Regions from separate parts of the Polaribacter sp. 20A6 genome, predicted to be linked through region 2. Evidence: riboswitches for the same ligand, from Rfam matches in the RefSeq annotation. Region 2 holds a riboswitch; each other region holds the start of a gene.
What was found. A riboswitch is a leader RNA that binds a small molecule or an ion and turns the genes downstream of it on or off. The one in region 2 is predicted to bind cobalamin.
Positions count from the first base shown of each region.

Region 1: linked by a shared signal. The riboswitch ahead of GQS57_RS16755 (TonB-dependent siderophore receptor) and the one ahead of GQS57_RS04245 (hypothetical protein) in region 2 are both predicted to bind cobalamin.
Region 3: linked by a shared signal. The riboswitch ahead of GQS57_RS07165 (TonB-dependent receptor) and the one ahead of GQS57_RS04245 (hypothetical protein) in region 2 are both predicted to bind cobalamin.
Region 4: linked by a shared signal. The riboswitch ahead of nrdG (anaerobic ribonucleoside-triphosphate reductase activating protein) and the one ahead of GQS57_RS04245 (hypothetical protein) in region 2 are both predicted to bind cobalamin.

Region 1 is NZ_WTPZ01000010.1:2,563-10,822, forward strand. It holds gene GQS57_RS16740 (LuxR C-terminal-related transcriptional regulator) at 1-912, shown strand, start outside; gene GQS57_RS16745 (ABC transporter substrate-binding protein) at 1,072-2,202, opposite strand; gene GQS57_RS16750 (GMP reductase) at 2,202-3,239, opposite strand; cobalamin riboswitch at 3,315-3,561, shown strand; gene GQS57_RS16755 (TonB-dependent siderophore receptor) at 3,699-5,636, shown strand; gene GQS57_RS16760 (hypothetical protein) at 5,701-6,213, opposite strand; gene GQS57_RS16765 (DUF3307 domain-containing protein) at 6,217-6,936, opposite strand; gene GQS57_RS16770 (sigma factor-like helix-turn-helix DNA-binding protein) at 6,933-7,715, opposite strand; gene GQS57_RS16775 (ATP-dependent helicase) at 7,955-8,260, shown strand, end outside.
Region 2 is NZ_WTPZ01000002.1:114,766-123,025, forward strand. It holds gene nirB (nitrite reductase large subunit NirB) at 1-102, opposite strand, end outside; gene GQS57_RS04230 (HupE/UreJ family protein) at 328-909, shown strand; gene GQS57_RS04235 (dCMP deaminase family protein) at 1,122-1,550, shown strand; gene GQS57_RS04240 (S41 family peptidase) at 1,540-3,111, shown strand; cobalamin riboswitch at 3,546-3,756, shown strand; gene GQS57_RS04245 (hypothetical protein) at 3,874-4,941, shown strand; gene GQS57_RS04250 (S9 family peptidase) at 4,986-5,828, opposite strand; gene GQS57_RS04255 (glutamate dehydrogenase) at 5,836-6,381, opposite strand; gene GQS57_RS04260 (LysE family transporter) at 6,463-7,086, opposite strand; gene gdhA (NADP-specific glutamate dehydrogenase) at 7,172-8,260, opposite strand, start outside.
Region 3 is NZ_WTPZ01000002.1:768,266-776,525, reverse strand. It holds gene GQS57_RS07175 (cell surface protein) at 1-95, opposite strand, end outside; gene GQS57_RS07170 (YncE family protein) at 136-1,272, opposite strand; gene GQS57_RS07165 (TonB-dependent receptor) at 1,269-3,209, opposite strand; cobalamin riboswitch at 3,379-3,566, opposite strand; gene GQS57_RS07160 (response regulator) at 4,195-4,863, opposite strand; gene GQS57_RS07155 (Ig-like domain-containing protein) at 5,055-6,251, shown strand; gene GQS57_RS07150 (hypothetical protein) at 6,259-7,119, shown strand; tRNA gene GQS57_RS07145 (tRNA-Met) at 7,253-7,325, opposite strand; tRNA gene GQS57_RS07140 (tRNA-Met) at 7,548-7,620, opposite strand; gene era (GTPase Era) at 7,799-8,260, shown strand, end outside.
Region 4 is NZ_WTPZ01000009.1:49,600-57,859, forward strand. It holds gene GQS57_RS16590 (1-acyl-sn-glycerol-3-phosphate acyltransferase) at 1-582, opposite strand, end outside; gene GQS57_RS16595 (CoA pyrophosphatase) at 636-1,262, opposite strand; gene GQS57_RS16600 (hypothetical protein) at 1,356-1,625, shown strand; gene GQS57_RS16605 (DUF6787 family protein) at 1,622-1,933, opposite strand; gene lgt (prolipoprotein diacylglyceryl transferase) at 1,938-2,798, opposite strand; gene yidD (membrane protein insertion efficiency factor YidD) at 2,897-3,130, opposite strand; gene cysS (cysteine--tRNA ligase) at 3,248-4,726, opposite strand; cobalamin riboswitch at 4,985-5,183, shown strand; gene nrdG (anaerobic ribonucleoside-triphosphate reductase activating protein) at 5,302-5,754, shown strand; gene nrdD (anaerobic ribonucleoside-triphosphate reductase) at 5,758-7,548, shown strand; gene GQS57_RS16635 (MFS transporter) at 7,763-8,260, shown strand, end outside.

The sequences.
Region 1 (8,260 bases), on a different contig from region 2:
AGTTTTAAAGAAAAACTACAATTAAGTATTAATGGTTTTTATTACGGAGTTGCTTTTTTAGTGATTCTTTTTAGTATCAATTATTATTACTTTTTTAAAGACTCTTCCTTTTTTTACCATGCTTTTTTATTAACGACTATCACTTTTATTTTCGTGATTTTTGACGGTTTCTTAAATTTTTTTAATGTTGACCAGAAAAAAATAGAACTCCTAATTCTATTAGATTACATTTTATTAAGCTATGCTTCTTTAAAATTTGGAAATAGTTTTCTCTTGTTAGATAAGTATTTTCCAAAAGTAAAGAAATATACTTTTGCTTTGTTTTTGATAATCGTTTTATTAGTAATCTCATTTTTTATTTTAAGAGTAAATCAATTATATATAATTCTAAGTGTTTTTACACTACTACTTTTATTTATCTATTGGTTTTTAGGTGTTCTACTTTTTAATAAAAATAACTACACGAAGCTCTTTGTGTTTTCTTATGCCATTTCATTATTTAGTGGGTTAGATTTTTTCGTTTTAAAGAATTTTGGAGTTTCATTATTAGAAACAAATGCTACCAATTTAAAAATAGGAGGCTTTGTACAAATTATAGTATTATCATTTGCTGTTTTGTTTTGGGAAAAAGATTTAAGGAAATATAATTTCTTTATGAAAAATGAAATTAGAAAGTTTTCTAAAGAGATAAAACATCGTACAATACAAGAAGAAGCTTTAAAAGTAGATTTAAATAATTTGAGTTTAAGAGAAAGGGAGATTTTTGACTTAATAGTCTGCAGTAAATCAAATAAAGAAATAGCAGCTGAAATAAATATTTCTGTAAATACTGTAAAATTTCATGTGAAAAATATTTATTTAAAATTAGATATTAAAAACAGAAAAGAAGCTTTAACATTAAAAAAGTCATAAAACACTAGGGTTTTAAGGTAAACCACCCAAATACTACCCAAATACTACCCATAAAATAAATAGAATTAGTTATTATATATAGTACATTTGAAATATAAAATTAACCCCCCAATAATTTTAATTGTAAAGACCTTCAATATTTCTATTGAAGGTCTTTTTTTATTTCATTTTCTCAAAAAATGTCATTTTATAATCGGGTAATAAATCTGGATTTGTAATTTTAATAAAATCTTTTAAAACTAAATCAGGTCTCGTGGCAGCTAATTCATAATATATAATTCCGCCCGTTTTTCCTTTCTTAATTGTTGAAGTGTAAATTTCATCATTTTTAAAAGCATCAAATTCTGCATAAATTTTATTACTTTGTAATAATTGTTCTTTGGTAGAAAAGAACCCTGGAGAAATCCAATATTCAGCATTTTGACCTTTATCAAAAATACTTTCAAAACTTAAAGACAAACTTCCTTTTCCTTTTGTGTGTTTCCATAAGTAGTTAAGGTTTGCATCTTTTATAAATTGTGCTACAAAACTTTCACCTGCAGGTAAATTCCAAATATCTTTACTCATGATTGCACCAGACAAAATGGTTGGTTTTTTGGTTGATTTTAGTGCGATTTGTTTTGCTACTAAATAATTACTTTCAATTACTTTAAAAATACTATCAGCTTGTTTTTCTTTATCAAAAAGAACACCAAAAAACTTAATCCATTCTGCTCTTCCTAAAGGAGTTTCTTCTAACCAATCTCCATTATAAATTACGTTTATTCCCGCTTTCTGTATAGTCGTTAAGCTTTTGTCTGCCGAAGAAACACTATAACCAACTACTAGTTCTGGTTGTAAGTCTAATAGTATTTCAGTATTTAAAGAGGTTTCTTTACCTATTTCTTTTATTTTTCCTGCATCAATTAACTGTCTTGTTTTTTCTGATGATACATATCTAGCATAGGGAAAACCGATAATTGAGGTTTCTTCGTTTAACAACTCAACCATAGGAATATGAGTTGTAGAAGTAACTACAATTTTTTGAATAGGAGTATAGATGGTATTTTCTAAAGGTGTATTTTTTTCTGATTTATTTTTAATAATATATTCAGAAACTTCTTTAGAATTTTGATAGGCAGATTTTATAACCAACTTTTTAACGCCATTATCCTCTACAATATCAAATCCCTTAGCGTATTTAATACTACTTTCTGCTTGTGTATGATTATCAACTTTAACAATCTCTTTCTTACAAGAAACTGTTATCAATAAAAATAATAAAACAGGAATTAACTTTATGTTTTTCATTATGAATACACTTGATTTTCTTGTTCTTGAACTCTAATAAAAGTAGTTCTTTTAGTCAATTCTTTCAGCCTGCTTGCACCAACATACGTACATGTAGACCTAATTCCGCCTAAAATATCTATAACAGTATCATCTACATTTCCTCTGTAAGGAACTTCAACCGTTTTTCCTTCGGATGCTCTATAATTTGCAACGCCACCAACATGTTTGTTCATGGCAGTTGTAGAACTCATTCCGTAAAAAGCTTTAAATTTATCTCCATTTTTTTCAATCAGTTCACCTCCGCTTTCTTCATGTCCAGCAAGCATGCCGCCTAACATTACAAAATCAGCACTTCCACCAAATGCTTTAGATAAATCTCCAGGAATTTTACAGCCACCATCAGAAATAATTTGTCCGCCCATACCATGTGCTGCATCTGCACATTCTATAATAGCAGAAAGTTGCGGATAACCAACCCCTGTTTTTACACGTGTTGTACAAACAGAACCAGGACCAATACCTACTTTAATTATATCAGCGCCAGCTAATAATAATTCTTCTACCATTTCTCCAGTAACTACATTACCTGCAATAATTACTTTATTAGGGTGATCTTTACGCATTTTCTGAACAAAATTCACAAAATGTTCTGAGTAGCCGTTAGCAACATCAACACAGATAAAGTTTATTTGAGGAAATTCAGATAAAATTTCTTTTACTTTTTCAGAATCGTCTTTACCTGTTCCGGTACTAACGGCAATATTGTTTAGTATTTTTTCATCAGCTTTTGCTGCAAATTCTCTCCATTCTTCTATAGAATAATGTTTATGAATTGCAGTGAAAAGGCCATGTTTTGCAAGTGCTTTTGCCATTTCAAAAGTACCAACAGTGTCCATATTTGCAGCCATTATAGGAATTCCTTTCCAAACAACATCGCTGTGTAAAAAAGTAAACTCTCTTTCTAAACTTACTTGTGATCTCGATTTTAATGTAGATCGTTTTGGGCGAATCATTACATCTTTAAAACCTAACTTTAATTCATTTTCTATTCTCATTTCTATCAAAATTATCAATCCTTAAAGGTATAAAATTTGGAAACGAATTAATTAGATTGTTCATAAGAATGCATATATATTTGCAACGATTTTGGTTTTGATGTAGAAATAATTTACATCGAATTAAAAGGGAATCTGGTTGAAATCCAGAACTGTTCCCGCAACTGTAAGTTTATACTAAGCTTGTGCTGAGTTTATTTCAGCATCATTTAGTACCTCTTTAGAGGATGTTATTAATTCTTTTACCACTGACATTTTTTTGTTGGGAAGGTATAATAACATAAAACGAGTCAGGAAACCTGCCATAAATCACGAGTTTAAAACTTTCGGGATAAAGGTTTATGTACTAATTCTATTTTGTACACAAATTTACCTGATTTATTTAGATTCCTTGTTTAACAAGGAGTAATCATTATTGTTTTCTTGTAAAAGAAGAAGACTTAAATTAAATCATTAAAAATGAAAAAACAATTATTAATTGTTGGTGTTTTGGCATGTAGTTTTGCTAGCACAAATCTTTTTGCACAGCAAAAAGAAAAAGTAGAGGCTTTAGATGAAGTTGTTGTTACAGCAACAAAATTCAATCTAAAAAAAGAGAATACCGGTAAGGTAATTCAGAAAATTACTCAAAAAGAATTGCAACAAAATGCTGGTAAAAATGTTATTGAAATTCTAAATAATGTTGTTGGTATTGATGTTAGAGGTGTAAATTCTAATGCATCAGAACCAAGAAGTATTAATATTAGAGGAGGAAGAAATAGGCAAGTTTTAGTTTTAATTGATGGTGTGCCGGTTACAGATCAATCTGCAATTAATCAACAATTCGATTTACGTTTATTAGCCGTTAGTCAAATAGAGTCTATTGAAATTTTAAAAGGTGCATCATCTACATTATACGGTTCTGGAGCAGCTACTGCAGTTATTAATGTTGTTTTAAAGAAAGCATCAGAAGATAAAATTTCTGGTTCTTTTGAAACAAGTGTTGGTACAAATAATACCGCAAATGTTAAAGGAAGCGGATTGTCTGATAACAACCAAAACGTAAGTTTAAACGGTACTTTAGGGAAACTTAATTTCTTAGGTTCTTTTAGTATTACTGGAACAGACGGAATGTCTGCTGCAAAAAGTAAAACAAATGCTGTTTATGAAAATGATAGTTTTTACAGTAAAAATGCATTGTTAAAATTAGGTTATGCAGTAAATGATAAGTTTTCTATAGAGACTTTCTTAAATTATGATGATTTTGATTATGATTTTGACGCAGGGGCTTTTTCTGATAGTGATGTAAATACAGGAGATCAAGAGCAGTTTAGAGTTGGTGTAAAACCAAAATACACTTATAATAAAGGAGAAGTTTACTTATTAGCTTCTGCAAATGTGGTAGAAAGAAATTTAGAGCAATTCAATTCTTTTGCTGGTACTTTAGACAACTACGAATTTGTTGGTAGAAGTGTAAATTTAGATTTAGTAAATAGATATGATTTTAAGGATGGTAAAATTCAATTAATTACAGGTTTAAATTATCAAATTCACAGTAATAATACAGTTACTCCTTTTGCAGAAATTGAAAAAGGAATTGCAAATTTTAATACTGTAGATCCTTATGCAAGTGTAGTGTATATAACAGATTTTGGTTTAAGTGCCAATGTAGGTGGACGATTAAATATTCATAATGTATATGGTAATCATGCAGTTTATGACGGGAATCTTGCGTACTCAGTTTTAAAGAATGAAAATGCTTCTATTAAATTATTAACTTCTTATAGTACAGCTTTTATTACACCAAGTTTGTATCAATTATATGATGGTTTTTCTGGTAATTTAGATTTAAAACCAGAATCTAATGAAACTTTTGAAGCAGGTTTTGATGTAAATTATAAAGATTGGCTTCAGTTTGATATGGTTTATTTTAATAGAAAAGAGGAAGATGCAATTATTTATGATAATGCTACTTACAAATATGGTAATGGTTCTTCTGATGCAAATGGTTTGGAAATAAATACAAATATTACGCCTCTTAAATTTTTAACTGTTAACGCGTCTTATACGTATGTAGATAAAGATAATACAGAAGATTTTAACGATTATATTCCTGCAAATAAATTTGTAGCTGGTTTAGATGTAAATGCTTTTACAAATACATTCTTTAATATTACTTATAAAAATGTAGGTGATAGAAGTATTTTTGATAGGTATGGTTCTTTTGGAACTGCTGGAGAAGATGTTACTTTAGAGAGTTACCAAGTATTAGATTTTGCGGCTAATTATAAATTATTAGAAGATACTGTAACTTTATTTGGTGGAGTTACAAATATTTTAAACGAAGATTACGATGATATTTTAGGATTTTCTACACGTGGTAGAAACTTGAAATTAGGAGTAAGACTTCAGTTTTAACAAAGGGAAATTTGCTATTTTCGAAAAGAGGAAGAAGACCATCTATTTTAGATGGTCTTTTTTTTTACAATAATTTTTTCACTTCATTTTTAATAAAACTAATAGCGGTATCTGTTGGTGGTAATGTTTTAGAGTAGTCTATAATCACCTTTTCGCGCAATTCATTAGCTGTTTTTGCCGTTTCTGCAACTTGTCTTAATTTATTAATAATAGTATTTTTTGTAGCTACAACTGCTGTCCAGGTATCATCTGTAATATACATTTGCTGTACTAAATTGTGTTCAAATTCTTGATCTATATTTGCAATCAACAATTGTAAATAATCTTGAGTGCCTTCTGTAATTGGTTTAATTCTCACCAACATTTTAACAGGGTTAATACGCTCACAAAACAACAACATCCTTTCGTAAGCTTGTAGTTTTATAGGTAAAGCTTCTTTTTTTCTTTGAGATAGTAGCGCTATTTTTTCATCAGAACTTAGCTTTATGATCAATCTGTTAAAAATATAATAGGCAACTAAACCAGTTATCACAGCGGGTAGAATATAAGCAATACTTTCTATTAGTTTGTCTTCCATAAATTAGATGAATTTTAAAGTGTACAAATATAATACTCCTAAAAAGATAGCAATACCAAAACTTAATAAAGTACCAATTAAAATATATTCCGTCAATTTTCTGTCTTTTGATGATGTTAAATCTCCAAACCTAAAAACAGATTTTGCTGCTAGTAGAAAGCCGATAGCTTCCCAATGATTGGTAATTACAAACGTAAAAACAAACAAACGTTCTAGAATTCCAATATAACGACCTGCTTTTGCAAGAGAATCATCATTTTCTTTTTTACTTTCAGGATTCCATTGTGTAATTATTATTTTGATGATAATTGCAGAAACAAAAATAACCAACAGTAAAAAGATAATCAATAATAAGAGTTGATCTGTTATGAGGTTTTCTGTTGATAAAGAAAAATCTACATAAAAGGAAGTAGCAAATACTAATATGGTAAGATGTAAAACTTGATCTATAAAAAACCAAATTCGTTTTGTTTTCTTTTTCTGTAGATAGAGTTTTAAAAGATCTATACTATAATGAGATATTATAATTAATAGAAAAGCAAGCCAGTATTCTTTAAGGTTAAATTGAAGTATCAATACTAAAAATAATGCATGAAGCGCAATGTGATAATATAACTTTACCGACTTTACCTTCTTTTCTTCTTTGTTTTTAACCCATTTTTCTGGTTGAAAAACAAAATCGCCTAAAATGTGAGCTAATAAAAGTTTTAGAAATAAAATCATTTTGATTTTTCTTTTTTAATTATATTTTCAATTTTTACATTATTTTCATCATTTAGAGTATATTTAAAGTTATCCATTTCTTTTTTTCTATTTTCAGTACGAACCTTTAATTTTTTTATTGTATCAGATAAAATATCATTTTCTTCATATACTTGGAATTCCATTTCTTTTTTTATTTTTTGATTGATAATTTTTCTAAAACGTTTTTCTAGTTTCATAATAGGTTCAAATCCAGCACGTTTTTGGCGTTCACTAACACGTCCTTGTGTAATTCCTAAAAGAGCTGCAATTTCATTTTGTGTGCTATTTTCCTTTTCTAAAGATATTTTAAATACTTCTGCAGAGTTTTTTGTCCAAGAATCCATGGTTAATAAAGCCAAATCAAAAGCTATATTTAGTTCTGCATCAACTTCTTGCCAGGGAGTTTTTATAGCAATGGTTTGCTTCTTTAGATAGGTGTCAAATGCATAACCAGAATTTATAAAAGCTTCTCCGTTAGATGCTGTAATTTCAGGAACATTAAATTCTTTTTCTCCGATTCCGATTCCGATTCTAACATCGATATTTTCTATAGATTTTAGATGAGATTTCAATTTTAAAGCTGCGTAAAATGCATTTTCACAGTTTTCTATTTCTAATTGAAAACTATCTCCTCTGTAAATCTGCCAATATTTTGGAGAGTCACCAAAAGTACTTAACGCCTCTTTTAGCGTTTCTAACCAAAAATTATCATCCTTCTTTCTAGAATTGATGATGTCGCCTGTTAAAATACTTGTCATTTGTAAATCTTAATTTTTAGCTAATATATCAATTATTAAGCTAAATAACAATATTATCTGCCTGTAAGCAGATATTTTAAATTATCTGTCTGTGGGCAGATAATTGTGTTTATCTGTTCTTAGACAGATATCTTTGGGTTTTCTTATGTAAAAATTGTGAATAAATAGTATTCATCTTCTTTTATATAAACGAATAGTTTGGTTAATTTCACGCTTTCAAATTCCTTTAAAATAAACCATTGAGCACATATTTAGATTCTTTAAACGAACCACAGAGACAGGCTGTCTTACAGAAAGACGGACCCATGATTATTATTGCTGGTGCGGGTTCTGGTAAAACACGTGTATTAACCTATAGAATTGCGCATTTAATGAAGCAAGGCGTAGATTCTTTTAACATTTTATCACTTACATTTACCAACAAGGCAGCCAAAGAAATGAAGGCAAGAATTGCCAGTGTTGTAGGTAATAGTGAATCTAGAAATCTGTGGATGGGAACTTTTCACTCCGTTTTTGCTAGAATTTTACGTACTGAGGCAGATAAA
Region 2 (8,260 bases):
AAAAACAATAACTTTAAAATCTTTACTTTCTGGAGTTGCTGCAAATTTTTCGCAAAATTTATAACCAACCATTCCGTTTCCGACAACTATAACTGTTTTCATAATTACGTATTTGAATTACAAAACTAAGTATTATTACGTATTAATACTTATTTAAAGTAATAAACTTTACGTATTTATCAAATTATTATCGATTTAAAGGAATGAATACTTATAAATTTGATTTTATTTAAAATTTAGTAATTAGAATTGTTAATAGTGTATTTAGGTTTTTATGCGATAACTGTTTTTAATATCTTTACCATTCACACTTAATTATTTTTTTTAATGGACGATTTTTTACTGTATTTTAAAATGGGGTTAAACCATGTGTTAGATTTATCTGCTTACGATCATATTTTATTTTTGATTGTGCTAGCTGTTGTATTTAGCTTTAAACAATGGAAAAAAGTTTTATGGTTAGTAACCTTATTTACAATTGGTCATTCTGTTACTTTGGCTTTATCTGCCTACGGAATTCTAAAAATTAGAATAGATATTATTGAATATTTAATTCCGGTAACCATTTTTATAACTGGAGCAATAAATGTTTTTACAGCTAAAAACACTGCTTCAGGTAAACAAAACATCAACTTAATATTTGCTTTGTTTTTTGGTTTAATTCACGGTTTAGGGTTTTCTAACTATTTTAAAATGATGGTTGGTAAAGAAGAAAATAAATTGTTTCCGCTATTAGAATTTGCATTAGGTATAGAAGCTGCTCAAATTATTATTGTCTTAGGTATTTTAATTGTTGGTACATTACTTCAAAACTTTTTTAGAGTTAGCAGAAGAGATTGGATTTTAGTTTGCTCGTCTATTGTAATTGGTTTTTCTATACAAATGATGCTAGATAGAGTGTTTTGGTAAGCCTTAAATTTTAAAGTATTAAACTGCTGTTTGCAGACTAGCTGCGTTAGGGATTGCAGTGAAAATCCTTTTTATGAAGGATGAATAAAAAGATTGTAGGGGAAAGCCCGACCTATAAGGGAACGCCCAAAAAATTATTCATAACAGCTGAAAATAAATTTTGTCTAATTATTAACGTCATATTTATCTAAATCTTTTTACTTTCGTTCTGTATGACTGAAAAGAAACAATTAAAATACGATAGGGCTTATTTAAAAATGGCTCGCGAATGGGGGAAACTCTCTCATTGCAAACGTAAACAAGTAGGTGCGTTAATTGTAAAAGGCAGAATGATCATTTCTGATGGCTTTAACGGAACACCTACTGGTTTTGATAATTCTTGCGAAGATTGTAATGGAGTTACAAAGTGGGAAGTTTTACACGCAGAGGCAAACGCGATCTTAAAAGTGGCGTCTTCTACACAATCTGCAGAGGGTGCAACCTTATATATTACCTTATCTCCATGTACTCAGTGCAGCAAATTAATTCACCAAGCAGGAATAAAACGTGTTGTGTATGCAGAATCATACAAGGATACTTCTGGTATCAATTTTCTAGAAAAAGCAGGCGTAGAAATTATGCATTTACCTTATGAAGAATAGAAACAACCTCCCTATATACTTATCTTTAGCAGTTATTTTTGGTTTACTTATTGGACTTTCGCTTAACGGAAGTGGTAGCAATATGTTGTCTTTAAATAAAAATTCGTCTCAAGAACTAAAAATAAGAAAACTTATTAATTTTATTGAAAAAGACTACGTAGATACCGTAAATACAGAAAGTCTTTTAGACGGAGCTATTACGCAAATGTTGGGTAAACTAGATCCGCATTCTGTTTATATTCCTAAAGAAAAGCTGCAAGCAGTTACAGAAAACATGCAAGGTAATTTTGTAGGAATCGGCGTTCAGTTTAGAATGATTGAAGATTCAATTACCGTTATTCAACCTATAAAAGGTGGACCAAGTATAAAAGCAGGAATTAAGGCAGGAGACAGAATTTTAATGGCTAACAAAGATACTTTGTATGGTAAAAAAATGTACACCGATAAAGTGCCTGGTTATTTAAAAGGGAAACCAAATACCAAAGTTGCGCTTAAAATTTATAGAAAAAGTATTGACTCTACTTTTACCGTTTCTGTGACTCGTGGTAATGTAAATATTAAAAGTGTTGATTTAGCATATATGGTGAACGACTCTGTTGGTTATATTAAATTAGATCGTTTTGCGAGAAATACTTACAGTGAATTTAAATCTGCATTAAACACCTTAATTGATGATGGAATGACCGATTTAATTCTTGATATTAGAGGCAATGGTGGTGGTTTTATAGACATTGCAAATAGTATTATTGATGAATTTTTAGAAGATGATAAACTGATTGTTTTTACAAAAAACAATAAAAACGAAATAGATGAATCTTTTGCAACCTCTAAAGGTGATTTTGAAAAAGGTGGTTTGTATGTTTTAATTGACGAAAACTCTGCTTCTGCATCAGAAATTTTAGCGGGTGCTTTACAAGATAACGATAAAGGAACCATTATTGGAAGACGTTCTTTTGGAAAAGGTTTGGTACAAATAGAAATGGATTTAGGCGATGGTTCTGCTGTGCGTTTAACAACGGCTCGTTATTATACGCCAACCGGTAGATCTATTCAAAAACCATATGACCACAAAGGAAATAAGAATTATTATACAGATTATCAGAAGAGGGTTTCTAATGGTGAATTGTTAAATAAAGACAGCATAAAAGTGGTAGATTCTCTTAAATATAAAACTCCTAAAGGAAAGATTGTTTATGGTGGCGGAGGAATTATTCCGGATGTTTTTGTACCAATAGACACTACTTCTTATATGAATGGTTACTACTTTAATACCATTAATGATTTTGCTTTTGATTATGTTGATAACAATAGAAAAAAGCTGCAAAAATGGACAATAGATAGTTTTATTACAGATTTTGATACAGATGGGACTGTTTTTAATAGTTATTTATCTGATATTAAAGATACTTTTAAACCTTCTTTAACAACCAAAATAAGCTTAGAAAAATACCTAAAAGCTTCTATTGCAAATACACTTTTTGGCGATGTTGGCTTTTACAGAATTATGCACCAGGATGATAAAATGATTCAAAAGGTTTTGGAATTGGAGAGTGAGAAGTAGTTTGTGGTTTTAGTATTCAGCTTACAGCAGCAGTATTCAGTGTTTTACGCTGTTTGTTAATTCGAATGGAGAAAGAAATCTCATAATGTTGCTCGCTGTTTTGGGATCACTGTTATGAGATTTCTCCTTTCGTCGAAATGACAAATTGGGTGTTTTTTTCATACAGTTCGTCATTCCGAAATGAGCTTTTTTTAAGCGATTGAGGAATCTCATGAATTTGCTCATGTTTATGGTATCACTGCTATTAGACTTCTAAATACTTCTCAGTGATAAGTTCTGTGTTTTTTTGCATTCAGCTTTATCACTTCAAAATAAGAACTTTAGCGATTGAGAAATCTCGCTATCTCATAAAAGGAAATTGCAATTCCTAAGACCTAAAAATACACTAGATTATTTGTTGAAATTAGTTTTTTATAATGAAAAAAGGGGATACTTTTGCATCATAAATTTTTGGTTTTATATTCAATAAATTGAATTAAAATTAAAAGGGAATCAGGTAGTTTTTTTAAGCCTGAGCTGTTCCCGCAACTGTAAGCATTGTCTAGTTTAGATTATCGTTATTTCTTACACCACTGTCTTTACAAAAGACGGGAAGGTTTTAACAAAATGCAAGCCAGGAGACCTGCCAAAAATTATATTCGTCTTTTTTAACTTTCGGGAAAAAAGTTAAAAGAAATACGTGTCATATGCATGGTTTTTTCGCTTTTTAATAAGGGTAAGAACTTGCCTATTTTGTTATTTAAAATTTTAAAATCAATCATAATGAAAAGTTGTCTAACTAGATTAGCCTTAATTGGCTTATTATTTGCAGTATCTTGTACTAAAAAAGATGTAGTTCCTGAAGCTCCAATAACTTACAATAATGCCTTTATCTTATCTCTAGAAAGTGATAAAACAGCACTTACATTTCTAGACGAAAATCAAATTGCAACACCAAACGTTACTGTATCTGAAAATGCAGAAAGCACCTCTTTTTCTAGCTATAATAATCAACTATATATTGTAAGTCAAAACGGACCATCATATATTTCTAAAGTTAACTTAGAAACATTAAGTGTAGAAGAATCTATAACTTCTTCTAACGTATCTTCTCCATCTTATTTACAAATGTATTCTAACACGGATGGTTTGGTAATTAATACCTCTGGAAGTGGAAGAAGTAGAAATTACAATCTTTGCCATGTAAATACCACTACTGGTATTGGTGATGCTATAAGTGAGGTTTCTAATGAAATTCTTTTTAACAATGCTGCACTAATTGTAGATGCAGAAAATGTGTTAATTGCAGATGGAAAGGAATTAGTTGTAATGAATATGACTACTAAAGAATTTACTTCTGTAATAACTTTTGATGACAGTATTTCTGGACTTTTAAAAGATAAAAACGGAACTATTTGGGTAGCAAAAGAAAAGAGAGCCACAGCTGCCACCTTTACAAAACTAAATGAAGACTATTCTATAAATGAAACAGTAACTGATACAGATGGTGTTATTAATTTATACACAAATAGTATTTTAACAATGAACTCAGAAAGTGTGAATGCTTTTTGGTCTGAATCTGCATCTGGAAAAATTTACACTTTTAATACAGAAACCAAAGTAATTGAAGAGTTTGCAGCACCAATTAACGACGGAATTGCATTTAACACAGTTGTAAAACAACACCCAAATACGAAACAAGTTTACGTTATCGGTTTAAAGGATTTTATAGATCCAGATAATAGTGGTTTAGTAATTTATAACGCAGATAAAACTGTAGCAAAAACGGTAGATAACGTAGGAGCTTCTCCAATAGATATTTACTTTTCTGCTAAAGAGTTTGAAATCTAAAACAAGTACCCTAAAATAAATCTACAAGGAAATACTTTGTAGATTTATTTTTTCAAAAAATCAATACAAACTTCAATTACCTCTTCTAATTCTTTAGACATGTTTTCTTTTTTCCAAGGATGAGAAACATTAAAAATATGATCTGCATTTTTAATAATTTCGAATTGACTTTCAGCATTCCAAGAATGTATATTTTTACCTTCATCAATAGAAACAGAAGTATCTTTATCTCCGTGAATTATTAACTGTGGAATTTTTAAATTTTCTACCGCTTTCTGAATATTTAAACGCTCTTCGTTTTCTTTAAAATCTAAATAAAACTGATAGAAATGCGGCATACTTTGTTTTGTTCGTCCGTTTAAAACGTATTTAACACCTGTTTTCTTCCAGTTTTCTAAATCGCCAATTGTTGAGCTTCTAGAGCCAAAATCGCACACTGCAGCTAAGGAAATTACTTTTTTCACTCTTGTATCTTCATTTGCTTTTAGTAAGACAATTCCGCCACCTCTACTATGTCCAATTATTGAAATATCATTTATTTCAACTTCGTTTTTATATTTTTCTTCGGATGAAATCCAATCGATAACACTTTCTAAATCGTCTAGTTCTTTGGTATAATTATTATTTCCAAAAGCTTCTAAATCCGGAAAATCTATAGGGTTTTCAGCGGTACCTCCGTTATGAGAAAAGTTGAATTTTATAAAGAAAAAACCTGCTTCTGCAAACGCTTCCGCCATTAAATTCCAAGCTCCCCAATCTTTAAAACCTTTGTAACCATGACAGAAAATAACTACTTTTTTTGGTTGATGATTCTCTTTGTAAAAAACATCTGCAACAATAGGTTTACTGTGTTTTCCTTGAACGATTAAGTTTTTTAAAATTTTCATATTCTCTTTAAATAAATAGTTTTATAAATGTAAAAACAGCTACTAAACCTGTTATTATGGATAAAATTAGATTGATATCTTTTGTGAGTTTCCCTGTTTTCTGTTGAATAATTTTTGCAAATTTCCCATATAAAAATAGGATATAAAATGTTCCTAATACAGATCCTAACGTAAAAAATAGTACAGAAACAGCCTCAAAACTAAACAACTTAAAAACATCTAACGTAATAATGGTTCCACTAAAAAAAGGAATGCCAAACATGTTTAAAACAGATAGTGAAATACCAGTTAGTAGGGGATTTATTTCTTTGATATTTACCTCATCAATTTTTATTTTCCCTTTTTTAGATTCATTATAAAAATAATAAGATAAAGCGATAAAAACAACGATTCCTACTTTTTCTAAGGTTTCTAGGATAGTTGGGTTTTGTGCAATGTATTTGGTTAAAACAACCGCTATTATCACCTGAGGAACGATAATTAAAGAAACTCCGAATGCGTATTTGTTAGCTGCTAATTTCCCTTTTTCTAAGCTAATTTTTAACGCAGTCATATTTAACATACTTGGTGTTATAGAACCAACGAAAGAGAAAATAAACCCGAAAAAAAAGAGTAAAAAGATATTCAAAATAAATTATTTGTAAAGTAGGAAAACAAAGTTTCCTAACGCAACTACACCTGTTAAAGTTCCTAAAATTAAATCCATTTTAGAAGCAATAAAAGTTAGTTTATGTTCAATGTTTTTGGCAATAATAGCATACAATGAATATAACGTAAAAGAACCAATTGTAGAACCAATTGAAAAATAAAATCCATTTAGGTAAGAATATTCAAAGTATTCTAACCCTATTAAAACAGAAATAGTTGTAAAATAAAACGGAATTGCAATGGTATTTAAAAGAGACATTACAATACCATGTAAATAGGCTTTAGACTTAGGTATTTCTTCTTTTATCTTCTTTTCTTTGGATGTAAAATACAATCTAAAAAAGTTAATAGAAAGCAGCAAGAGAATACCTGTACCTATTTTTTGTAATAAGGTTATGTATTCTGAGTTTTCCATTAAAATACTCGATAAATAAGCACCTATATTGGCTTGAAAAAATAAAACAGTAGCATACCCTCCAATAAGATAAAACGCTGCTTTTTTTCCATTCCTTAGACTGAATTTAACGACTGTTAAGTTTAAAAAACTAGGTGTTATACTACCTAAGATAGCAACACCGAAACCTAAGAAAATAAAAATTAGAAAGCTCATAAATTGTTTTATATAGGCAAATAAACAAAAAAACGCGTCAAAAAATTGACGCGTTTCATTTATATTATAACTTATAAGAGTTCTATTATACTACACCTTGTGCTAGCATTGCATCTGCAACTTTTACAAAACCAGCAATATTTGCTCCTTTGATATAATCTACAGACCCATCTTCATTTTTACCATATTCAACACAAGAATCATGTATTTTTTGCATAATTTCTTTTAACCTTTCCTCTACTTTTTCTCTAGACCAGTTTAATCTTAATGAATTTTGACTCATTTCTAAACCAGAAGTTGCAACACCACCAGCATTAGATGCTTTTCCTGGAGCAAATAAGATTTTTGCTTTTTGATATTCATGAACAGCCTCTGGTGTAGAAGGCATATTTGCTCCTTCAGTAACACATATACAACCGTTTTTAATTAATGTTTTTGCTTCTTCACCATTTAACTCATTTTGAGTTGCACATGGCAATGCAATATCACATTTAACAGACCAAGGTCTTTCTCCTTTAAAATACTTTGCGTTTGGGTATTTTTCCAAATATTCACTAATTCTACCACGCTTTTCATTTTTAAGATACATCACATGGTTTAACTTTTCTGTATCAATACCATCTTCATCATAAATATATCCTCCAGAATCAGAAAGCGTTAATACTTTTGCTCCAAATTCAATAGATTTTTCAGCAGCATATTGCGCAACATTTCCAGATCCAGAAATCACTACATTCTTACCTTTAAAAGAGTCGTTTTTAAGTTTTAACATAGATGCTGCAAAATATACAGTTCCGTAACCTGTAGCTTCTGGTCTTATTAGTGAGCCACCATATTCAATCCCTTTTCCTGTTAAAATACCAGTAAATTCTGTTCTTAATTTTTTATACATTCCAAACAAATACCCTATTTCTCTTGCTCCAACTCCAATATCTCCTGCAGGCACATCTGTATTTGGTCCAATATGTTTTTGTAATTCACTCATAAAATTCTGACAAAAACTCATAATCTCACGATCAGATTTTCCTTTCGGATCAAAATCAGAACCACCTTTACCACCACCCATTGGCAATGTTGTTAAAGAGTTTTTAAACACTTGTTCAAAAGCCAAAAATTTTAAAATACTAGCATTTACAGAAGGGTGAAATCTTAAACCACCTTTATAAGGTCCAAT
Region 3 (8,260 bases), 650 kb from region 2:
TCTAGTTCTGATGTACAAGATGTTGCCATTATTGCTAAAAAGCAAGGAATAATAAACGCTACACGTAGTTTTAAAGTTTGGATAATTTTCTTCATGTTTTTAATTTAAAATTTGATATTTGGGTTATAATTATTACTAGTTAAATACTACTTTGTTAGGAATATCTCCTGTTTCTACAGACCACTTAAAAGCACCTTCAGATGAAAAACAATACAATGTTCCTGGTGTTACATAATCTTTAGCGTCTGTAATTAGAATGTCTTTCGTTTCTGGATTTATCGTAATTCCATAAGGAATTTTTATAAGATCTTTGTCTTCATCGGAAATAAAAGAATCTGTAAGTATGGTTTCTGTTTTTGTATCTAACCTGTTATAAGAAATGGTGTTTTCTCCTGTTACATAACTAAATTCTGTACTGTAGATATACATAATATCATCAAAAATGGTCATATTACTAACAGCCAAATCAAACGATTCTGTCACCTCATCTATCTCAGTATCTATCACAAAAAGTTTAGAAGGCGTTTCATAATAATCTCCTCTAGAAGAAACATAAATATCTCCTTCACTATCAATTTGCATACGATGAAGATTGATTTCTACCTCTATTCGTTTTGTTTCTTCGAAACTTACAATATCAACCACAGAAACCGTAGATTCATAATTTGGCGGACTATAACCTCCTGAATTTGCCACATAAATTTTATCATTATGTATTACCAATTCTTCGGGCTGCCTACCTACATTAACAGAACGCGTAACACTAAGACTTGTAGTATCAATTTCCATAATTTTTCCGTTTGCAGCGTCCGGATCCCCAATAACACCTAAGTAAGTTGTTAAATACGCTTTTCCGTTGTAAAACTTTATGTACCTGCAATTATCAACATTTATTTGTTTAATTTTTTTTCGAGTATTTACATCTAAAACTTCTACTTTATTAGACGCATTTACAACCACATATAATTTAGAACCATAAATTCCCATATCATTTCCAACATCACCCAAACCACCAACTTCTTCTGGATTTGCTGTTCTAAAAACTTCTTTTTCGTAAATTCCAGTTTCAAAATCCATATAATCTAAAGCTGCTTTATTCATAGACATGTTTCCTTCATTCAATAAATAAAACCCTTTTAAATCAGCTATAGGTTCTGTAGGAATTTCTGGAGTTATGGAGTCATCAAAATTCTCATTGCTGCTACATGCATTGAAAAAAAACACAACAGCTAAAGCTGATGCAATCTGTACACTTAATCTTCTTTTGTTCATAATAAAAAATTTAAAGTAAAACGATAGGATCTCCCTGGCATTGGGAAGTTTTTTACTACCGCATATTGTTGATTAAATACATTGTTTACTGCTACTAAAACTTTTAATTTCTTTTGATTAAACAAAAGTGTTTTACCTAAACTTAAATCATGTGTAAACCACGGATCTAAATAATTAGAACTGATGTTTGCCTTTTGGCTATATCTCTCTCCTGTATAAATAAAACTGTAATTAAATTCTATTTTTCGGTAATCTATCATAGCACTGATACTACCGCTATGAACAGGTATATACGGAATTTGATCTCCGTAATTACTCGCGCCAGCAGTAACGTCTATAGATTCTTGGTACGTATAACTTAAGTTTGTAGTGTATTTAAATTTCTCACCTAGACTCCCACTCGATTTTATATTTGTTTCTATTCCGGTTGTTTCTACTTTGCCTAAATTAAACATAGACCAACGGAATAAATTAGCGCCAGGAATCGCAACAATTTTGTTTTCTATCCAAATTTTATACACATCTGTTTGTACATCAAATGCTGTTTTTTTAAAGTCCGTTTGATAAGAAAACCCCAAATTTACCTGAGTAGCATCTTCCGGGTCTAAAAAAGTATTTCCGATAAACGTATAATACAAATCATTAAAAGTGGGTTGTCTAAAAATCTCCTTATAAAAACTTCTTATCCTAAATTTATTAGATTCAAAAGGTTGCCAATTCAGCATAATTGTAGGTGAATATTTTTGTAAATCTTCTGCAGCTTCATAATACAGAACCGTTTCATCTACGGTTGTACTTAATAAACTTGCTTGAATGTGGATTTTATCAAAATTAAAATCAGCAGCTAAAGCTGATAAAAGCGTGATTCTTTTAGGATATGAAAATCTGTACAAATTCGCATCCATCGTATTCTTTTGTAAGTCTGTTGCCAAGGATAATTTCCAAAAAGGTAAAACCTGAAACGTATTTACCATCGATAGATAATATTCTTCTTGTGTATATCTATTATCTAGCTCACCATCCACTTTTATAATTTCTGGATCTACGTAACGAGAATAATTATGCGCATACTTACCTCTTAACACAAAAAAATAAGAGTCGTTTACATGCTTTGTATATGCACCTTGTAGAAAATTATTTTGATCCCATAAACGTTGCGGACGCTTAAAACGATTGGCAACGATAGCTCCTGGCAATCCACGTTCAGAATCATAGTGATATAATTTCACGTTCCAATTATTCTTAATTCCATTCGAACCATGTAAAGACGCTTCTGCCCTAAAAGATTCGATATCGGCATTATTACGTGTTGCTATTGTATCATAACTTCCGTTTGTATATCTAAACTTATACTTTCCGTTGGCATTGAGATATTCTGTACTAAGGCGAGCACTTAAATGCTCATTAATTTTGAAATCTAAGTTTACAGAAGGATTAACCAGTCCAAAAGAACCCGTTTTTAAACTGACGTTGGTATTGCTATTTTTCCCTTCAGAAAATTGAGGAGTTTTAGACTTTAAATAAATACTATTGGAAGAAGCATACGATTTAGCAGATTGATCTAAATCTGAACGCTGTCCTTGATACAATGAAACAGCTTCCATGTTTTGCACAGAATATTTACCTAAATCTATTTGTCCGTTTTGTGCGTTTCCAAGCTGAACACCATCATAAAAAACTCCGGTATGTTGTGAGCCCATTCCTCTCACATTTATGGTTTTTATTCCTCCAATTCCGCCATAATCTTTTAATTGAACTCCGCTAAAAAAACGAATAGCATCTGCAACACTAGCATTACTTAAACGACTTAAAGTTTTCCCCGTTAAAGTCTGAACAGTAACTGGAGAAAAATGTATTTTAAGCTTCTCTTTATTCGTTATTAAAAAGATTTCCTTAAGCTGAACTGCTTTTGTAGAATCTATTTTTTGGGCATGCAAAAAACTTGAATTAAAAAATCCAATGCTCAATAAAATAACCCCAAAAGAATGTAAAAAAGAATTCCTCATACTTGAATTTCACGTACGAGGATAGAATAAGAGAAGTACTACGTATCTAAAATAATAGATAGGCAGATTCCTAATTCTAGCTTCAATCCTCGAAAGCTTAATGAATTATTAAAAAAATGGCAGGTCTTCTGACTTACTCCTTCCACCCGGTCTTCCCATTCTTTCGAAAAGTGACTATTCGGATTTCAATTTTAGAGCTTACAGCTGCGGGACAGTTCTAGGTTTACACTAGATTCCCATTTTAATATCAAGTTTTTAAACTTGATAACCATTCTTAGTTAAAAAATAAAGTACAAATTTATCTACTTTTCAGGAATAAACAACACGCTTTTATTGTTTATTTCTAAACAACCTCACTATTCCTTAAAACCTAAAAAAAGCACAAATAATTTGAATAAAAAGCATCAATAATGCTACTTTGTTGAAGTAAAAAAAATGACTAATTAGAAAGGCAGAAAATACCCTTTAGAGAATAAAATACTTAAATATAAACTATGATAAAGATCAATAGTTTCAAAATTTAAAAGCCGTATAAATATCTTATAGAAAAAAAACAACTCCAAATAAAATAACTTAATGACTGAAAACACTGTCCCCCAACAATATTAAAATACTCAAAAATTATAATAAATGAAGCTGTAATAAACTCATATATAAAATGGTATCTAAAAAACCACTGTACTTTTCTTTCAATTTATTTTTTGGTTTTCTAAAAAAATAAAAATCTTTAGAGAAACCTGATTACTACTTTTAAAACAAGGTTTCTAAAAAAAGCCTCACGGATTTCCGTAAGGCTCTCAATTAGAACTCTTTCCTTTTCAATAGTTTCTTTTCTAAATACTATTCAAATATATTCCAATAAAACATATAAATTTTACGGGTTTCCGTAAATAGCAGTTTTATATTAAAAAAAGAATTACACTAACCCAAAATCTTTAGCAATAGCAACCAAATGCGTTGGATTACTTGCATTAAAATGTTCCTTTAAAAATTTTAACCTTTTTTCTATAGCACTTATACTAGAGGGAAAACACCCTTTTTTTCTCAGGCTTTTACTTATTTCTTCTTGCAGTGATCCCATAGAAAGTGATGCTATTAAAAAAATATCAAAATCAGTAATCTCTAGAGCTTGCTTTGGATGAACCGTAGTATTTAATTCTGGCGAAATATAAAACTGATTTGTAGTATAAATTCTATGCATAGCATTCCTTAATTCTTTTAATCCGTTTCTATTCTTCCAAACATAGCCATCTATCTTTAGATTCTTATACAAGTGCTGAATTTTATAAGGCTTATCTTCAACAGAGAAAACAATAATCTTTAAATCTGAAAATTCTTTCCTAATTTTATGTATTAACTCTTCTCCTGACTTTAATTCTTGCGGAGTTCCATCATTTTTAAAAGACAAATCAGAAATAATGAGATGGTAAGGAGCATTGTTTAAATAAGCGTTTTTAATTTTAAAATACGCATCATCACAATACGAAACAAAATCTATATCTTTTATTCCTATTTCCTCTAAAGCTATTTTAATTCCGCTATTAATAACATCTAGATCTTCTGCGACCAAAACCTTTTGAAACATTTTTTACTTTTTAAAATGAAAAGTTTTCTTTAAACTCCTCACTAATTCAATATCAAATTTAATTTTTCATTTTATAGTTTTTATACGGGTTTCCATATTTATAAGTACTTTTTTTTTAAGAAAAAGTTAACTATTATAATGAGGACTGTAAACATTCGTTTTTTTCTACGACAGAATTTAAAATAAAAATAATGAGATCTTTACAATTTATTCTATTCCTTTCACTCATTTTTAATAGCTGTATTGAAGATGATATTATCGCAGATAATCAACCAGAAATATTAAGTTTTAACAACTCCATTACAGAACTTGGTATAAAAAACACGCATCTATACAACACAAAATACACTAATAATATAGGAGAAATAACAACTCCTCAAATTAATTGGAACAGCAGCAATGCTAACATTGTATCTGTTTCTAACACCGGCTTACTTACAGCACTATCCATAGGAACATCCGTAATTACAGCTTCTGTAACAACTGAAAGTGGAAGTATTATTACAAACGAAAACAATATAGAAGTTATAGCTGTTGATAAAAAACTAACAATAGATAATGTTATTGAAGAGATAATTATCTCTAAAACACACCAATACACTTCAACTTTTACAAATGAACTTGGAGAGATAGAAGATTTAAAAGTATCTTGGAATAGCTCTCACCCCTCTATTATTACGGTTTCTAACGAAGGCTTAATTACAGCTATTAGTGAAGGTACAGCAACCGTTACAGCAAGTACCACAACAGCAGACGGAAAAACAATTAACACGGAAGATACAGTAGCGGTAGTAACTATAGACGAACGTATAAGTATTAATAACCCAATAGAAGAGTTAAACATAAGCAATACCCACCAATACACCACAACATACACTAACAGTAGTGGAGAAACAGAGAACACTGCTATTACTTGGCAAAGTTCTAACACAAACGTATTAACAGTTTCTAATACCGGCTTAATAACCGCAATTGCACCGGGAGAAGCTGTAATTACAGTAACAGTAAACTCTTCTAATAACACGCTTACAACCCAAGATTCAGTAATTGTTATTGGCAACACCACTCAAGAAAAAACAGGAACTTTAAAAACATCAAGTAGTTATGAACTTAGAGGTGATTTTACTTTAAAAGAAATACCAAACACAAATGATTTAGAGTTAACAATTGACGAAAACTACAAAGCATCAGACAGACTACCTGGTTTATACTTATACTTTACCAATAATATAAATACAGTAGCAAATGCTAAAGAAATACAAAAAGTTACTGTGTTTGAAGGAGCCCACACATATATTATAAAAAATACAGGTATTAATGATTTTACACATTTATTATATTGGTGTAAACCATTTGGTGTAGACGTAGGAAATGGAGAAACTAAATAAAAGAAACATGAAAAAACATACAATTACATTCGTTTTAATAGTATTAGCAAGTAACATTAGTTTTGCACAATGGACTAAAGGAAAAGGAAATGGATATTACAAACTTGCAGGGTGGCAATTACAGTATGATGAGCATTATACAGATACAGGAGCTAAAGACCCTAATAGAACTAGAACTTTGTTTAACACTAGTATCTATGCAGAATATGGGTTAAGTAATAAATTTGATGTTATTGCATACGTACCATTTTTTGCTAGCTCTTCTCAGAATAATCAAATTTCAGGTACTACAGGAGGAACTATTAGCCAAGGGGAAACAGTAAATTCTTTTGGAGATGTAGATTTAGGTATTAGGTATGGTTTATACAAGAAAGGAAATTGGGCTGCTGATATAAAACTAACATTAGGCTTACCAACAGGTGATAATAATGGTGGTAGCGATGGTAGTTTTCAAAATGGAGATGGAGAATTTAATCAAATTCTATCATCATCTCTTGGTTACTCTACATCTTATAAAGACAAACCTATTTACTTAAAATCTTATTTAGGTTACAACAATAGAAGTGAAGGTTTTTCTGATGAATTTAGGACTGGCTTAGAAGCAGGAATCAATTTAATAAACAATAAACTTTGGCTAATTACAAGGTTAAATGTTGTAAAATCTTTTAAAAATGGATCATTAAATGCTACCAATAGTAATGGAAGTATTTTTGCAAACGATATTGAATACAGTAGTTTTGGTTTTGAAACAGCTTACTATATTACTAAAAAACTAGGTATTTCACTAGGCTTCGACTCTGCTTTTTCTGGTAAAATAATAGCCGCAAGCCCTTCTTTCTCTGGAGGAATATTCTTAGATATAAAATAATTTTACATTATAAAGAGTAATTAAAAAAAGCCAAAATATGTATTTATTTTGGTTTTCTTATTTTTAAGCATTAATCCCTTTAAATTTAGTGCAAACAAAAAAGAGGAATCATTTCTGATTCCTCTTTGCTTAGTAGCGGGAACTGGACTCGAACCAGTGACCTTCGGGTTATGAGCCCGACGAGCTACCTACTGCTCTATCCCGCGATATTGTTTCAGAAATAACAACTTAGCTTTTAACTTTCGAATCATAAAATCGACCCGTTATTTCCGGCGGCAAATATACAACTTAATTAGAGAATTGTGCTCTTTTTAAATAAAAAATATAAATATATTTTTTATTTATCCATTTTCAACAAAAAATCAACCTTCAAAAATAAAAATTAAAGTAAAAAAAAAGAGTAATCATTGCTGATTACTCTTTGCTAGTAGCGGGAACTGGACTCGAACCAGTGACCTTCGGGTTATGAGCCCGACGAGCTACCTACTGCTCTATCCCGCGATATTGTTTCAGAAATAACAACTTAGCTTTCAACTTTCGAATCATAAAATCGACCGTTATTTCCGACTGCAAATATACATCTTTATTAAATAACTGACCAAACTTTTTTTTACTTTTTTAAAACATTTTTTAATACACTAAATTCTAATCAAATATAAAAAGGAATTATCTTTGCACTATGACGCATAAAGCAGGTTTTGTAAATATTATCGGAAATCCTAACGTAGGTAAATCAACATTAATGAATGCCCTAGTAGGTGAAAAGCTGTCTATCATAACAGCAAAGGCACAAACAACGAGGCATAGAATCTTAGGAATTGTAAATGAAGACGACTTTCAGATTGTCTTTTCCGATACTCCGGGTATTCTAAAACCTGCCTACGAGTTGCAGTCTTCTATGATGGATTTTGTAAAATCTGCCTTTGAAGATGCAGATGTACTTATCTATATGGTAGAAGTTGGTGAAAAAGAATTAAAAAATGAAGCTTTCTTTAAAAGAATCATCCATAGTGAAATTCCTGTAATCTTATTATTGAATAAAATAGATAAGTCTTCTCAGGAAGAAGTGGAAGAAAAAATTGAATATTGGAAAAATAAAGTTCCGAATGCTGAAGTGTTTGTAATTTCTGCATTAGAGAAA
Region 4 (8,260 bases), on a different contig from region 2:
ACGTCTAAAACCATCAATTACAATAGGTACTACAACCGGTTTATAGGTTTTAATAATATGAGCCGTACCTCTTCTAATTGGTCTAAAAGGCGTTGTTGTTCCTTGTGGAAAAGTAATTACCCAACCGTCTTTTATTGCTTTTCCTATATTAGAAATATCAGAATTTTTTACTTGTCTTTTTACATCTTTACCATCACTTCTCCAGGTTCTTTCTATAGATACAGAGCCCATATAAGCAAATATTTTAGGTAATATACCAGATCTCATTGTTTCTCCTGCCGCAACAAAATAAACATTTAACTTCGGTTTCCAGATATAACCTATGTTCTTTATAGAATCGTCTCTACCACTTAAAGAAGCATTAAAAACATGATACATAGCAGCTACATCTGCAAAATAAGTTTGATGGTTAGAAATGAATAAAACTCCAGAATCTGGTAAGTTTTTAAGATTTTCTGAACCTTCTATGTGTAGACTATTAAATTTACGATATCTACCGTGAGATACAATTCCGAAAATTCTGATAAGCCATTTTTTTAGTAATAAAATATGGCCAAATGGATTCCTTTTAAATAAAGGCATTCTATATTCGTTTTAGTTAGTTTAACAAACTTACAAAACAATTAAGAAAGATGCTATTTAAAGAGTTCTTTAATTTCAGAAAGCATCATAGCTGTTGCTCCCCAAACAATATAACCACCTAACTTAAAGCAAGGTACTTCTACATTATCCATATAAGAAGTATTCATTTTTATAACCGTTAAATTCGTTTCACTTAACAAATCTCTTAATAAAACTTCAATTGTTTGCTCAACCTCATAATTTAGATTAAAATTTGGTTGTTGATTTACATATCCTAAAAAAGGCGTTGCTAAAAAATTACTTGGCGGAATGTATACATCTGTCAATTCTCTAATTATTTCAACAGTCGCCTCAGCTACACCAACTTCTTCAAAGGTTTCTCTTAAAGCTGTTTTTTCAAGGTTTTCATCTTCTGTATCCTTCTTGCCTCCAGGAAAACTTATTTGCGCAGAATGTATGCCCTTATAACTTGCTCTTTGAGTTAGTAAAAAACAAGTTTCATTTTTTAAGTTTGGATAAAACAATGCCAATACTGCCGCTTTTCTTGGATTATTTGCAGTAATTTTATCAGCATCGTACTTTAACCTAATTTTTGGTGCTAATTTAAATTGTGCATTTAAACCACCCAACTCGGTTGTTTTAAGTTGCGTTATTTTATTTTTAAAATCGTTAAAATTCACTTATAAAAATTTAATTTTAACAAAATTATTCATTTCGATTTTAATTAAACCCTATTTGGCAAGAATTTTGAATGATCCTATTAAAATATAACTATGACTAAAAAATACAAGAAACTAATTTTAAGCATTGTACTAGATCTTATTGGTATCATTCCAATACCTTTTATAGATGTTCTTTGGGCACCATTATCTAGTTATTTAATGACCAAGATGTACAAAGGAAAACAAGGAAAAGTTGCTGCTGTAATTAGTTTTATTGAAGAAGCTCTCCCTTTTTTAGATATTATACCAACATTTACAATAATGTGGTTTTATAGCCATGTAATTAAAAAGGAAGATGTAGAAGAAATTATAACGTTTTAATCTTCTTTTTTAAATAAAAATCCTAAACCTAATCTACTTAAAAACTTTTTTTCAAAAGACCAAAAGAATTTAAATTGCCCAAAAAACCAACCTACAATTGGAAGTGTAGCTTGGTAAATAGGAAAAATTAATAAAATTCTTAAAGGCCAAAATACCCAAGGATTTGTTGTTTCTTGAGACAAGCCGATATAACTTGTTATAGGTTTAGCTACCCAAGTAGCAAAAGAACCGTTTATAGAAAACACTAAAATAATTGCTACAATAGACCAATTATTTTTTACTCCCCAACGTTGTTTTAATTTCTCCATAAAACTATTTGTTTCCAGCTTTTTTAGATTTCTTAAACATTAACCAAAAACCGATTAAAACCAATGGTATACTTAAAACCTGACCTGTGTTTAAGGAGTTAAAAACCCAATCTTCTCTACCATCTACTTGTGCTTCTTTTAAGAATTCTATAAAGAAACGTAAAGACCAAAGTACTACCATAAAAAGACCAAAAAGAAATCCTGTTTGTTCTTTTTTATCTGTTTTCCAAAATAAATGCCACATCACAAAAAACAATATTAAGTAACTAAATGCTTCATATAATTGTGTTGGATGTCTTGGCTCCGTTTCTCCTGCCGCTTTAAAAATGACTCCAAAATTAGAACCTGTTGCTTTTCCGTAAATTTCTGAATTGAAAAAGTTACCAAAACGAATAAAGAAACCTGCCAAAGCAACCATAATTGCCAATCTATCTAAGATAAATAACCAAGGTTTATTCAAGTGTTTTTTTGCATAAAAATACATTGCGATAGGAATTCCAATTGCAGCTCCATGACTAGCAAAACCAGTAAAACCAGTAAATTTCCATCCTTTTATAATCCCGAATAAAGAATCGTTTGCACTTTCTTTTATCGGTAAAAATATCTCTAATAAATGATTCTGATAATAAGACCAGCTATAGAAAAACACATCTCCTAAACGCATTCCTACAAGCATCGAAACAAAGACATACATAAATAATACATCTAATTTTTCTGCAGGAATTTTGTCTTCAACATAAATCTTCTTCATTAGTCTTAAACCTAATAAAAATGCTGCTACAAACATTAAACTGTACCAACGTACGATAAAAAAACCTAAATCTATTCCTATTGAAGGATCCCATGTAATTGCTAAAAAGCTCATATATTTCTTATTCTATGTTAGTCGATCGCAGTCGAAACCTCATTATAAAATGCACTATTAAAAAAATATCTCGACTGCGCTCGAGATGTCAATTTAATTTATTCTTTTTTATCCGGAACAGGATCATAACCGCTTCCTCCCCAAGGATGACAACTAAATATTCTCTTTAACGCTAACCATCCACCAGAAATTAAACCATGTTTTTGTAATGCCTCAATGGTGTAGTGTGAACACGTTGGACTGTATCTACAAGTTGCTGGTGTAAATGGTGAAATTGCTACCTGATAAAAACGAACTAGCAATATAAATGGAAAAGAAAGTATTTTTTTCAATGATTAAAATTTAAGAATTAAATGAATACATCCTGATTATGAGATTTCTCAATCGTTCCTCTTTCGAAATGACAATCACACTCAAAAAATTGAAATTCATAATTCGTAATTTCCTTTTTAATTGATTAAAAAAGTGGTGCCTTCTTTGCCATCTTTTAGCTGAATTCCTAAAGCGATTAGTTCATCTCTAATTTGGTCAGACAATGCCCAATCTTTATTTTCTCTTGCTTCTTTTCTTAACTTAATCAACAATTCCACAACTCCATTTATTTTTTCTGAATTGTCTTGAGATTTTTCATTCATCAACCCTAAAACATCAAATACAAATGCGTTAATTGTTGTTTTAAATTCAGTTAAATCTTCTGCAGTTAAACTTGCTTTATGTTCTTTTATTTGATTGATAACCTTTACAGCCTCAAACAATTGAGGAATTAACATTGGCGTATTAAAATCGTCATTCATGGCAGCATAACAAGCTGTTTTCCATTCTTGAACATTAAAAGTAGATGTTTTACCAGCTTCTATTTTTTCTAAAAAATTAACCGCTTCCATTAATTTAGAATGTCCTTTTTCCGACGCTTCTAAAGCATCACCAGAAAAATCTAAAATACTTCTATAATTGGCTTGCATGTTAAAGAAACGAACTACACTTGCCGAAAATGGTTTCGGTAAAATGTTATTTTCTCCAGATAAAATTTCATTCGGTAAAATAAAATTACCTGTAGATTTGGCCATTCTCTGTCCGTTTAAAGAAAGCATATTTGTGTGCATCCAATAATTTACGGGCGTTACACCACTACATGTTTTAGATTGTGCAATTTCACATTCGTGATGTGGGAATTTTAAATCCATTCCACCACCATGAATATCAAAACTTTCACCTAAATATTTTGTACTCATTACAGAACATTCTAAATGCCAACCCGGAAAACCATCGCTCCAAGGAGAAGGCCAACGCATAATATGCTTTTCATCCGCTTTTTTCCAAAGTGCAAAATCTTGTGGATTTTTCTTATCAGATTGCCCGTCTAAAGTTCTGGTATTATTTAATAAATCTTCTACTTTTCTTCCTGAAAGAATTCCGTAATTTTCTTTTTTATTATACTCGTGTACATCAAAATATACAGAACCATTTACTTCGTACCCAAACCCCTTATCAATGATTTCTTTAATCATTTCTATCTGCTCAACAATATGTCCGGTTGCAGTAGGCTCTATACTTGGTGGTAAAAAATTATAGTTTTTTAAAACATCATGAAAATCTACAGTATAACGCTGTACAACTTCCATCGGCTCAATTTGTTCTAAACGAGCTTTTACAGCAATTTTATCTTCACCTTCATCTGCATCGTTTTCTAAATGACCTGCATCGGTTATATTACGCACATAACGTACCTTGTAGCCTAAATGCAATAAATAACGATACACAACATCAAAGAACATAAAAGTTCTAACATTACCTAAATGTGCGTTGCTATAAACGGTTGGACCACAAACGTACATACCAACGTATCCGTCTGTTATAGATTTAAAATTCTCTTTTTTCTTTGTTAAAGAGTTGTATACTTTCAGTTGATTTTCTTTGTACAGTTCCATTAAATAAGTGACTAATTACAGCGGATAAAGATAGACACTTTAAAAAGAATGACGAAATGGAATTTGTTAGAAGTTTAATAAGATTTAAAGTTTGTCATAAAACCTGTTTTTTTTCTTTATTCGGATAATATTCTAAAAAAAAATAAAGTTAAATTTTAAAATAAAAACTATATAAACAACTAAGTCAACAAAAAAAAGCTGTTCATAAGTTTCTTAACAAGTTATTATCTGCTAGAGTAAAAGTTGTGAAATCATTTTTAAATTTGAATAGAATTTGGTTCTAATAACAGCTTTAGTTGTTATAATTAAAAGGGAAACAGGTGAAAAACCTGTACTGTTCCCGCAGCTGTAAGCTCTATTAAAGGTTGTTACATTCTTTGTCACTGTTTATTTCTAAAATGGGAAGACGTAAAAACTAGAGTAAGTCAGAAGACCTGCCAATTTCATATTAGTCGAGCTTTCGGGATAAAGGTTATTGGCACGATGTATCTACTTATATCATTGGTTATCGTACCTTTTTTGACACATTATTAACCATCAATAAATACATTTTATTGATTATAATTTTCGTGAACATGAATTACTCTAGTATTCAGGTTGTTTTGCAAGAAGTTCCTGGTGAAATCAGCATATGTTTTAGCATTTGTGGATGCCAGATTCGTTGTAAAGGCTGTCATTCACCCATATTATGGAAAGAAGAAAACGGACAACAACTCTCTATCAAATTATACCAAAAAACATTACAAAAATACAAAGGGTTTGCAAGTTGTGTTTTATTTATGGGAGGCGAATGGCATCAAAAAGAACTTATTAATCACCTTAAATATGCACAAAAAGAAGGCTATAAAACCTGTCTGTATACTGGTGAAAAAAGGATTGATAAAAACTTACAACAACACCTTACTTGGCTTAAAACTGGAAAATGGATCTCTAAAAAAGGAGGCTTAGAAAATCCTAATACAAATCAGCAATTTATAGACGTAAAAACAAATAATATATTAAATCATTTATTCTTAAAAAACTATTAAGCTATGATTCGCTTAACACAAAAACAGGTAGATCAAAAAATTAATTTTATCAGTAATTACATTAACGCTAACAATGCTGCAGATGGCTCTAAAATAGATGCCAACGCAAATGTTTCTTCAAAAAACATAGCCACAATGGAAGCTGAATTAAATAAAGACATCAATGTACAAGTAAATAGGCAGTTGGTGAAAAATAAAATTGAACAGTTGTTTAACAAGGAACTAGCTAATGAATATGTAAGACAAATAGAAGCTCATGAAATTTATGTACATGATGAAACTTCTTTAAAACCCTATTGCACTTCTATTAGCATGTATCCGTTTTTATTTGATGGATTGACAAAATTGGGCGGAGAAAGTAAAGCTCCTCAACACTTAGAGAGTTATTGTGGTGAATTTGTAAACCTTGTTTTTGCGGTAAGTTCTCAATTTGCAGGTGCTTTGGCAACTGTAGAATTTTTACTATATTTCGATTATTTTGCTAGAAAAGATTTTGGAAAAGATTACCTCTACACTAATACAAAAACGGTTTCTAACCACTTACAACATGCTGTTTACGCCATAAACCAACCTGCAGCTGCCAGAGGTTATCAATCTGTTTTCTGGAACATTTCTTTGTATGATGAAAAATATTTTGATAGCTTATTTGGTGAATTTGTTTTCCCTGACATGACAAAACCGCAATGGGAAAGCCTTAAAGAACTACAACAGTTCTTTATGAAATGGTTTAATAAAGAAAGAGAAAAAGCTGTTTTAACTTTTCCGGTAGTTACCGCTGCAATGTTAGTAAAAGAAGGCAAACCTGTAGATACCGAATTTGCAAATATGTGCGCCACAGAATTAAGCGAAGGAAATTCGTTTTTTATATATCAATCTGAAAGCGCAGATAGTTTAGCTTCTTGCTGCAGGCTAAGGAACGAAATTAGCGATAATACTTTTAGCTATTCTCTCGGTGCTGGAGGTGTTTCAACTGGCTCGATTAATGTGATTACTCTAAATATGAATCGCTTAATTCAACAAGGTAAAGATCTTAAAACCGAAATCAATAAAATTCAAAAATATCAAATTGCCTACAGAAAATTAATTGAAGAATATAAAAACGCAGGAATGCTTCCGGTTTATGATGCTGGTTTTATATCACTTGATAAACAGTTTCTAACTATCGGAATTAATGGAATGGTAGAAGCAGCAGAAAGTCAAGGAATAAAAGCAGAAAATACGCCAATCTATAAAGATTTTGTAGAAAAACAGCTCAAAATAATTTTCGACGCAAACAAGGAAGCTAAAGTAACGTATGGTTACATGTTTAATACTGAGTTTGTCCCTGCTGAAAATTTAGGTGTAAAAAATGCAAAATGGGACAAAGAAGATGGCTTATTTGTACCCAGAGATTGTTATAATTCTTATTTCTATCCTGTAGAAAATAATGCTATCAATTCTTTGGATAAAATAATACTGCATGGTACAGATATTATAAAGTATTTAGATGGTGGTTCTGCACTTCATTTAAACCTAGAAGAAGCTCCTAATAAAGACGGTTTTCTTAAGCTAATTGAAGCTACAGCAAAAGCTGGATGCAATTATTTTTGTTTTAATGTAAAGATTACTATTTGTAATGAATGTGGTCATATTGATAAAAAAACACTTCAAAAATGTTGTGAGTGCAATTCTAAAAATATAGACTACGGAACACGAGTTATTGGATACCTAAAGCGTATTTCGAACTTTAGTTCAGAGAGACAAAATGAACACGATTTAAGGTTTTATCACTTAAACAATATTAAAGCTTCTTAAACCACCCCAACTAATTAAGGAATGAGTTTCTTCTTTTACAGAAACTTGTTCCTTCCATAAGTAAATAAAAAACTAACAATAAGAAAATTACAGTTACCCTCCCAAATAGAAACCATTTTTTAAATCAAACAAATCTTCACAATTATATGTCTTGTAGAAAGTTTACATGTAGTACTTTTGCCAAACTTTTAAAAAAGGGTGTCAAAAAAATTATATGATTAAAAAGAGTTTATTATCATTAGCACTAGGGACTTTTGCCATAGGAATGACAGAATTTACAATGATGGGTATTTTACCCGATATTGCTAAAGACTTAAATATTGATATTCCTTCTGCAGGGCATTTAATTTCTTTATACGCTTTAGGTGTTGTTATTGGTTCTCCTATTTTAGTACTATTTACCGCTAAATATTCACCTAGAAAAGTATTAATTTTTCTAATGCTTTTGTTTGCTGTTTTTAATGCATTATTTGCTGTTTCTCCAATATATTCACTTTTACTCGTTTCTAGGTTTATGGCAGGTTTGCCACATGGTGCGTTTTTTGGAGTTGGCTCTGTAGTGGCTGCAAAATTTGCCGACCCTGGTAAAAAAGCACAGGCAATTGCCATAATGGTTACCGGTATGACCATTGCAAACCTTATTGGAGTTCCTTTAGGCACTTATATTGGGCATCACTTTTCTTGGAGATACACGTATTTAATAATCAGTTTA